DNA from 3 places in the Nissabacter archeti genome. Region 1 is predicted to be linked to each of the others. Evidence: predicted binding sites of a transcription regulator. Region 1 holds the regulator's gene; each other region holds the start of a gene.
The links. The regulator CRP, encoded in region 1, controls carbon source genes, mostly activating them, when cyclic AMP is high. The targets are predictions, from matches to a motif close to ATGTGANNNNNNTCACAT.
Positions count from the first base shown of each region.

Region 2: the regulator CRP is predicted to act here: its motif matches at 1,208-1,225, upstream of JK232_RS17975 (2-hydroxycarboxylate transporter family protein).
Region 3: the regulator CRP is predicted to act here: its motif matches at 1,485-1,502, upstream of msrB (peptide-methionine (R)-S-oxide reductase MsrB).

Region 1 covers NZ_JAERKB010000002.1:345,829-349,106, reverse strand. Annotated here, with positions in the region: gene JK232_RS04305 (phosphoribulokinase) at 1-587, shown strand, start outside; gene JK232_RS04300 (OsmC family protein) at 619-1,026, opposite strand; gene crp (cAMP-activated global transcriptional regulator CRP) at 1,358-1,990, shown strand; gene JK232_RS04290 (YccS/YhfK family putative transporter) at 2,054-3,278, shown strand, end outside.
Region 2 covers NZ_JAERKB010000013.1:99,983-103,260, forward strand. Annotated here, with positions in the region: gene JK232_RS17965 (SLC13 family permease) at 1-224, shown strand, start outside; partial or broken gene JK232_RS17970 (tautomerase family protein) at 371-613, shown strand; gene JK232_RS17975 (2-hydroxycarboxylate transporter family protein) at 1,396-2,745, shown strand; gene JK232_RS17980 (GntR family transcriptional regulator) at 2,790-3,278, opposite strand, start outside.
Region 3 covers NZ_JAERKB010000014.1:46,824-50,101, forward strand. Annotated here, with positions in the region: gene JK232_RS18525 (D-hexose-6-phosphate mutarotase) at 1-181, opposite strand, end outside; gene gapA (glyceraldehyde-3-phosphate dehydrogenase) at 282-1,277, opposite strand; gene msrB (peptide-methionine (R)-S-oxide reductase MsrB) at 1,625-2,038, shown strand; gene JK232_RS18540 (YeaC family protein) at 2,109-2,384, shown strand; gene pncA (bifunctional nicotinamidase/pyrazinamidase) at 2,465-3,103, opposite strand; gene ansA (asparaginase) at 3,170-3,278, opposite strand, start outside.

The sequences.
Region 1 (3,278 bases):
GCAAATACCTGCACACCTATGACGAAGCGGTGCCTTACAACCAGGTGCCGGGTACGTTTACCCCGTGGCACCCGCTGCCGGAAGAGACGGACGTGCTGTTTTATGAGGGGCTGCACGGCGGCGTGGTCACGGAGTTGCATGACGTCGCCCAGCATGTTGACCTGCTGGTGGGCGTGGTACCGATCGTGAACCTGGAGTGGATCCAGAAACTGATCCGCGATACCAGCGAGCGCGGCCATTCGCGTGAAGCGGTCATGGATTCGGTAGTGCGATCGATGGAGGATTACATCAATTACATCACGCCGCAGTTCTCCCGCACCCACATCAACTTCCAGCGTGTGCCCACTGTTGACACGTCCAACCCCTTTGCCGCCAAAGCGATCCCCTCCCTGGACGAGAGTTTTGTGGTGATCCACTTCCGCGGGCTGGATTCTATCGACTTCCCTTACCTGCTGGCGATGCTTCAGGGATCATTTATTTCGCACATCAACACGCTGGTGGTGCCGGGCGGAAAAATGGGGCTGGCGATGGAGTTAATCATGGGGCCGCTGGTACAGCGGTTGCTGGAAGGGAAGAAAATCATCTGAGGCCGGGCGGCGCAAGAGCCGCCCGGTCAGATTACCCGACAGCGATAATTTCAAAACTGTGGGTGACCGCGGCGGCCTTACCCAGCATCAGCGAGACGGAGCAGTATTTCTCCGCTGACAGATTCACCGCACGCTCCACGGCTTTCTCCGTCAGCCCTTTGCCGGTCACCACAAAATGCAGATTGATCTCCGTAAAGGTGCGCGGTGCCTCGTCACGGCGCGCCGACGTCAGGCGCACTTCGCAATCCCGCACATCATTGCGCCCTTTTTGCAGAATAGAAACCACATCAATGGCGCTGCAGCCGCCCACCGACATCAGCACCATTTCCATCGGGCTTGGCGCTTTATCACCGGCATTGCCGTCCATCAGAACCTGGTGGCCTGAGGCGGATTCGCCCATAAACGTCAGCCCTTCAACCCACTTAACCCGTGCCTGCATACGTCATTCTCCGGTTATTTTCTTAAAACAGCCTACCTTGCCGTACTAAAACAGGCAATCAGGCCGATCTTCATCATGCTGAAGCGAGACAACAGAAGACACCCGGTTCTGGCTGTGATAAAACAAACCCGAAACAAAATGTTCTGTATGGAGCAAGGTCAGGTTTTTAACGGAGCGGCGGGGCTGCCCGATGGTTCCTTTTTGGCCGTTACCTTGCAACATTATCAGACAGTTAATACTCTACAATAATGCATCTCTTTTTAAGAACGCCGTACAGGGAACTCTGAGCCCTGTGATTTTGGGCAGCGATTACAACAGAGGATAAAAGCAAATGGTTCTCGGCAAACCGCAAACAGACCCTACTCTCGAATGGTTCCTGTCTCATTGTCATATTCATAAATACCCTTCCAAAAGTACGCTGATTCACCAGGGTGAAAAAGCCGAAACGCTCTACTACATCGTAAAAGGCTCGGTCGCCGTGCTGATTAAAGATGAAGAGGGCAAAGAGATGATCCTCTCTTACCTCAACCAGGGGGATTTCATCGGTGAACTTGGCCTGTTCGAAGAGGGCCAGGAGCGCAGCGCGTGGGTACGCGCCAAAACAGCCTGTGAAGTGGCGGAGATTTCCTACAAAAAATTCCGTCAGCTGATCCAGGTTAACCCGGATATTCTGATGCGCCTCTCCTCGCAGATGGCGCGCCGCCTGCAGGTCACGTCAGAGAAAGTCGGCAATTTAGCGTTCCTGGACGTGACCGGCCGGATCGCGCAAACCTTGCTGAACCTGGCCAAGCAGCCGGATGCCATGACGCACCCGGATGGTATGCAGATCAAAATCACCCGTCAGGAAATTGGCCAGATTGTGGGATGCTCCCGCGAAACGGTTGGCCGTATCCTAAAAATGCTGGAAGATCAGAACCTGATCTCCGCCCACGGTAAGACGATTGTCGTTTACGGCACCCGTTAACCTCTCGTAAAAACGGCGCATACGCGGCCCGCCCGCGCTGCGCCGTTGTCTTTGTGAGCACCCATGTGGCGTAGGCTTATCTACCATCCTGAGGTCAATTACGCGCTCAGACAAACGCTGGTACTTTGTCTGCCGGCGGCGATTGCCCTGCTGTTCGGCCAGCTGCAAACCGGCCTGCTGTTCTCCCTGGTCCCTGCCTGCTGCAACATCGCCGGCCTCGATACCCCGCACAAACGTTACTTCAAACGGCTGGCCATCGGCGGCACCCTGTTCGCGGTGTGCAGCCTCGTGCTGCAATTGCTGCTGCTCTATGCCCACTGGCCGCTGCCGCTGATCATGCTGACGCTGGCGCTGCTGCTCGGCGTGACCGGGGAGATAAGCCCGCTGCACGGCCGCCTGCTGAACGGTACCCTGGTGGCGGCCATTTTCACCCTGAGCATGGCCGGGACGGCACCGCTGTGGCAGGCACCGGGCCTGTTTGTGCTCGGGACAGTCTGGTACGGGCTGTTTACCTGGGGCTGGTTCCGCCTGTGGAAAGAGCAGCCGATGCGCGAAAACTTAAGCCTGCTCTACCGTGAACTGGGGGAATATCTGGAGGCGAAATACAGCCTGCTGACCCAGCATACTGACCCGGAAACCGCGCTGCCGCCGCTGCTGAAACGCCAGCAGAAAGTGATGGAGCTTATCGTCCAGAGCTACCAGCAGCTGCACATGCTTTCCAGTGAAAATAACCCGCACAATAAACAGCTGTTCCGCACCTTCCAGGTGGCGCTGGATCTGCAAGAGCACATTACCGTCAGCCTCCATCAGCCGGAAGAGGTGCAGAAGCTGGTGGCGCAGAGCCAGGCAGAAGCGATAATCCGCCGCAATGCGGAAGTGATCGCCCAGCGGCTGCGGATGGTGGCGGACGACATCCTCTACCATCGCCGCCCCGGGCCGTTCGCGATGGACAAAGAGCTGCAGGCGCTGGAGAAGCTCGCCAACCGTTACCAGGACAACCCGGTCGGCCGCTTCTGCTATTACCACTTCAGCCGTATCGCCCGCCTGTTGCAGACCCAGCGCCCGCTTTACCGCCGTGATCTGATGGCGGCCCAGAACCGCCTGCCGTTCTGGCCGGCGCTGCGCCGCTATCTGTCGTGGAAATCGATGTCACTGCGCAATGCGGCGCGCGTGGGAGTGATGCTGGCGACCGGCAGTACCCTCGGCCTGTTCTTTGACCTGCCCAAACCTTATTGGATTTTGCTGACCGCCCTGCTGGTCATTCAGAACGGTTATAACGCCACCCGCG
Region 2 (3,278 bases), on a different contig from region 1:
TGGGCCAGAACTTCAATGTCTCGCCTCTGCACGTCACTATCGCCATGCTGATCACCGAGCAGATTGGTTTGCTGCTTAGCCCGGTCATTCCCGCGACCTATCTTGGCCTGAGTCTGCTCAATTTGCGCGTGGACGAGCATATCCGTCATTCAATGATCAAAGTATGGATCCTGAGCGTCAGCGCGCTGCTGGCGGCGATGCTGCTCGGCATCGTACCGGTGTGACGCCATGATCCCGGTAGAACGGCATCAATATAGTTTCGACGCGCCGGCGACGAATCCTACCTTAGCCCCGCAGCGCTGGCAGCTCGGCTGCGCGTTTAGGTGATGATCATTCGCCGTGACGTCGCCGAGCTTTCCGCCTCCGCCGCGCGAATCGCCGTGTGCGGCGGAGCATATTATTAAAGAAAGAGGATAAGAGAATGCCTGAGATTGTAGTTTATGCGGTAGAGGGCCGTTCTGCCGAGCAGAAGAAAACCCTGATGGTGAAGATCACCGAGGCCGTAGTGGAGAGTTTCGGCGTAGAGCGCGATCGCGTGGTGGTGTCGATCGTCGAGACCAAAGCCAGCGATAAAGCGCGCGGTGGCGTGCTTTATAGTGAGCGTGGGAAATAGCGAATACGCGCTGTCCCAGCACAACGAAAATGAGGCTATGAGTATAGCCTCATCTCTTTTTTCAGCTTTGGCGCATATACAGCAACGCCGTAACAGCACGCAGGGATGAAGCCACCATACCCGATAAAAGGCCAGGCCCTGTCTGGCTGAATTCACTGCCCGCCAGCGAAATAATATGACGCCGCCCGCTGCCGGATCAGTCATCACAACCCGCGTCTATCGGCACATTGCCTGTCTTGTCATCCTCTGTCCGTTCTTTGATAAAAAACGTGTAAGGGTGCAGAGGCTTGTTCGCCGAAAAGCCGTTTTAACTGCTCTTTTGAGCCGGAGATGCTTGCCTGTTCCCCACTTTTCCGCTGCGCGTTCGACATGCCAGTAAATTCTGTCAGTGCGGCTTTGCCGATAATGTAGCGGTATTGTTCATCTCAATAAGCAGTCCAGCCATGCTCTGCGCCGGGCCAGACAAACCCGCTTCGCGACAGAAAGGGCGCGGATAAACCGCAAAGAGTTTAGCGTGCAGCGCCATCCGGGTGGGTGTTTGTTTGCAGCTCATTAATCCTGCCAAATACATGGAATTATGACGCTGGACGTGATGTGTGGGTCTGATCACATCTGAAGAAAATAGGTGTTAACCATAATGGTATTTTGTTGATCCAAAGAACCGCAAAGGGCTAGATTGATGTTGCTCATGTTAAAAATTCGTAAATGACTCCTTGGATAATTCCCTACCTCTTACTCATCCAGATGTAACACCAGGTCTGGAATCAACGCAGAGAAAGACGATGGTCAACATTACTGAAAGCAAAGATAAAGCCTCAGGAAAGGACATAGAAAATCAGCCGGGCTGGGTGAAAACCTGGTGGAAACTCATGGACTTCGACATTGGCATCATTCCCTTACCTGTCTACATCGTCATGGTTATTCTGATGATCAGCTTTACGGCTATCAATGGGATAACCAGGGAGCTGGCAATGGTCATTGCCATTGCGGCAACATTCGCCTTTACCTTAGGTGAAATTGGTAATCGTTTGCCTCTCTTGAGAAATATTGGCGGCGGTGCGGTGCTGGTAACCTTCGTTCCCTCTCTTTTGGGGTACTTAGGCTGGATCCCTCAGCCAATGACCGACAGCGTGGGTGAATTCTTCAAAACCAGTAAAATTCTCAACCTGTTCATCGCTGCTGTCATTGTGGGTTCGATCCTGAGTATGGACCGCTCATTGTTGATTAAAGGCTTTCTGAAAATCTTCGCCCCACTTGCCGTAGGCACACTCTGTGCTGGAATTGTCGGGACCGGCGTTGGTGTGTTGTTGGGTATCGACATAGAGCACACATTTTTCTATATCGTGGTGCCTATTATGGCTGGCGGAGTCGGTGAAGGCGCTATCCCACTGACGATTGGATATTCGCAAATACTTGGGCTTGACCAGGGTGAAATGCTGGCGAAAGTGATGCCTGCCATCATGGTCGGCAACCTGACCGCGGTTATTCTTGCCGGCCTGCTGGCGAACCTTGGTAATAGACTGCCCCATTTAAGCGGTAACGGTGTGCTGCAGCCGGGCGCTGAAGACCTGCTGGGCAAACAGTCAAAGGCAGAGAAGGGCTGTGATATTCGTGCCGTTGCTGCCGCTGCCATCGTGGCGGTCATGCTCTATCTGGTAGGCGTATTAATGCATGACCTGCTGAAGTGGCCCGCGCCTGTCGTCATGCTGTTCCTGGCAGTATTGCTGATGCTGTGCCATCTGATTTCCCCACGCATTCAGGCGGGCTCAGCTGTAGTCTACAAGTTTGCACTGACAGCGATGGCTTTCCCGATTTTGTTCACTTTCAGCTTAATTCTAACACCATGGGAGAGTCTAATTGCGGGCTTCGCGCCGGCAAACCTGATTACCATCGTGTCAACGGTGCTGGCAATGGTAACAGGCGGTTTCTTTACTGCCCGCTTCGTCAACCTCTATCCCGTTGAAGCAGCCATTGTTACCAGTACCCACAGCGGGATGGGCGGTGCGGGCGATATCGCTATTTTGACAGCGAGTAACCGCATGCGCCTTATGCCATTCGCGCAGATTGCTACGCGTATCGGTGGAGGTATCACTGTGGCTGTCGCCCTGATCCTGTTGCATCTGATGTACTGACCATACTGGCCACATCAAAAAATCCCGGACTATGTCCGGGCTTTTTATTTTGCCTGTTTCTCGCGGGAAGCATCTGAAAGGTGCATACGCATATAGTCGGAAGCAGCCTCTCTATCGTCTTCAAGTAGCAATCCGATCAAAACCAGATGCTCTTTACAGCGGCGCAGGGCCTGATCACGGTCCACAGCTTTCGTATACTCCATCAGACGGCGCACACGGTTTAAACGCCGTAATGAGTCAAGGATAAACATGTTGCCTGAACAGGCGGCAATAGCTTCATGCAGCCGGGTATTAGCATCAAATATTTGTGCCGGCGTAACAGAGAAAATGGCCCCATTACATAGCCATTTCTGCTCTTCCTGACACTGAAGGATGCTGGCCTCATCAAGTTTGAAAGTGGGTTCAAGAATTCCGGCGGGTTCAATGATCTTCCTGAAACGATAGCTTTCGTTATAAGCCCCACCGGATGACATCGACTCTGTAAACATCCAGCCATGACCGGGCAGGCGTTCTATCCAGCCTTCATGATGAAT
Region 3 (3,278 bases), on a different contig from region 1:
GCCAGATGACCGGCTGTTCCCCGGCAGGCTGCCACGCCAGCAGGTGTGCGCCCTGCAGGGTAATGGCGGCACGGCAGGCCGGGTGATCCACCACAATGACCGGTAACTGGCCAATCTGGCGTTCGCTGAGGGTAGGGGTAATCTGTTGTGTCACGGGAAGGGTAAAAATATTCTCATTCATGATCGTGGCCTTCTTAACAGGAAAATGCCCGGTGTGGAAACTGCACCCAATAAAAAAGGCGACTCAGCGTCGCCTTTTCTTACTCTGCTCTGATGCGCACTTATTTAGAGATGTGGGCAATCAGGTCCAGAACTTTGTTGGAGTAGCCGGTTTCGTTGTCGTACCAGGAAACCAGTTTCACAAAGTTGTCGTTCAGGGCGATACCGGCTTTCGCGTCGAACACGGAAGTCAGTTTTTCGCCGTTGAAGTCAGTGGACACCACTTCGTCTTCGGTGTAACCCAGAACGCCTTTCAGCTCGCCTTCTGCAGCCGCTTTGATCGCGTCACAGATTTGCTGATAGGTCGCTGGTTTTTCCAGACGGGCAGTAAGGTCAACCACAGACACGTTGGTGGTCGGAACGCGGAACGCCATACCGGTCAGTTTGCCGTTCAGCTCAGGGATCACTTTACCTACCGCTTTAGCTGCACCGGTAGAGGATGGGATGATGTTCTGAGATGCGCCGCGGCCGCCGCGCCAGTCTTTGTGGGACGGGCCGTCAACGGTTTTCTGGGTGGCGGTGGTCGCGTGAACGGTGGTCATCAGCGCTTCAACGATACCGAAGTTGTCGTTGATGACTTTCGCCAGCGGTGCCAGGCAGTTGGTGGTGCAGGATGCGTTGGAAACGATGTCCTGACCTTCGTAAGACTTGTGGTTCACGCCCATCACGAACATCGGGGTGTTGTCTTTGGACGGGCCGGTCAGCACGACTTTCTTGGCACCGGCGGTGATGTGTTTACGCGCGGTTTCGTCAGTCAGGAAGATACCGGTCGCTTCAGCCACCACGTCGACGTTGACTTCGTCCCACTTCAGGTTAGCCGGATCTTTTTCAGAGGTACAACGAATGGTTTTGCCGTTCACAACCAGGTGACCGTCTTTTACTTCTACAGTCCCGTTGAAACGACCATGAGTAGAGTCATACTTCAGCATGTAAGCCATGTACTCTGCATCCAACAGGTCGTTGATTGCGACGATCTCAACATCAGAACGTTCCTGAGCAGCACGGAAAACAATGCGGCCGATACGGCCAAAACCGTTGATACCTACTTTGATAGTCATATATTCCACCAGCTATTTGTTAGTGAATAAAAGGTTGGTTGTAAAATTACAAAAACCTTATCAAGCGTCAAGCGGAATCGTGTCAATTGTTGCTATAAGTCAAAGCTGCCAACACCAATTGTACGCTTATTACCCATTCCGTTTTCTGCCGTCTCTCTGGTCACATGGGGGCGGTGAACCCCTGTCTAAACCCCACTTGGGCTATATATGTGATCGCTGTCACACAATAGTCAAGCGCGGCCTTTATGGCATCAAGTTTAGGCCAAAATAATCCGCATGGTTGTTAATTTTTTGTTATAATTAAACGTTATTTATTTTGTAACGTCGCCAACGCGAGACCCATGACCATGACGAAAGAGATTGAACGCGCAGAAAATCCTGTACAACTCAACGAGATACAGCGCTACGTCACCCAGGAGCGCGGCACCGAGGCCCCTTACACCGGTAAATTGCTGCACAATAAACGCGAAGGGATTTACCACTGCCTGTGCTGTAATGCCCCGCTGTTTTACTCCGATTCCAAATATGATTCCGGTTGTGGCTGGCCGAGTTTTTACGAGCCGGTGCGGGATGATTCAATAAAATATATTGATGATTACTCCCACAATATGCACCGGATAGAAATCCGTTGTGCGCAGTGTGATGCCCACCTCGGCCACGTTTTTCCGGACGGCCCGCAACCCACCGGTGAGCGCTATTGTGTCAATTCTGCCTCACTCAGCTTTATTGACGGTGAAAACGGCGAAAAAACCGCAGGTTAATTGATAAATTGCGGTTATAGAATCGATTCAGCAAATTATTCATTGGCGCAGCAAAAAGAGGAATAATCCTGTGGAAATAGATGAGCTGATCGCGGTAATGACCCCGGAAATTTACCAGCGTCTGCAGCAGGCGGTGGAGACCGGCAAATGGCCGGACGGCGTGGCCCTGACCGAGGCACAAAAAGCGCACAGTTTACAGGCAGTCATGCTCTATCAGGCGCGTCACAACCATGACGCCCAGCATATGACCATCAATACCCAGGGCCAGATGGTGATGAAAAGCAAGCAGGAGCTGAAGCAGGAATTCGGCATTACCTCGCCGCTGGTGACCCTGAAGCCGCAGTAATCTGTGGGTTGCTGAAGCAGGCTGACATAAAAAAAGCGCGACCGGAAAGGGCGCGCTTTTTTATTGCGTCCGGCAGTGGCTCAGTGTGCGCCCATTTCAAAGGTCTTCAGGGCGATCAGGTGTGCGCCATGCTGCTGCATCTCTTCAAACGCGGCCAGGCTGTCATCTTCCTGCAAATTCACCCCGCGGCACCCGTCGGTGATCACTGACGTGGTATAGCCCAGCGCCAGCGCATCCAGCACGCTGTATTTCACGCAGTAGTCCGTGGCCAGCCCCATCACCACCAGCGTGGTGATGCCGCGCCCTTTCAGCCAGCTGTCGAGCTCCGTCTCAGTGCGGCGGCCGTTATCAAAGAAGGCGCTGTAGCTGTCAACGTCCGGGTTTTGCCCTTTGCGGAACACCTCATCAATGCCGTCCTGCGCCAGATCCGGGTGGAATGCGGCACCCGGCTGCTCCTGCACACAGTGCACCGGCCACCACACCTGCGGCAGGCCGTTCAGTTCGCCCAGCGTGCCCGGTGCCTGGCCGGAATTCACGGCAAAACTGCGATGGGCGGCGGGGTGCCAGTCCTGGCTCGCGACGACCGGCCAGCCGCGGCGGCGGCACACGGCGATCGCCTGATTGGCCACGGCGATCACCTGATCGCCTTCCTGGACGGCCAGCGCGCCACCGGGGCAGAAGTCATTTTGTAAGTCAATCAGTAACAGGGCGGTACTCATGGGCTCTCCTTGATGATTCAGCACAGCGGAAAGGGGCCGGGGCAGCCTCTGCCCCGGTAACAGGGGTTACGGCATATCGGTGAGTTCACCGCGCAGGTTCTGTTGCATCTGCACGCGGATTTCATCGGCAGAAAGCGACAGGCTCAGCAGGAAGTGCAGCTTGGTCAGCGCCGCC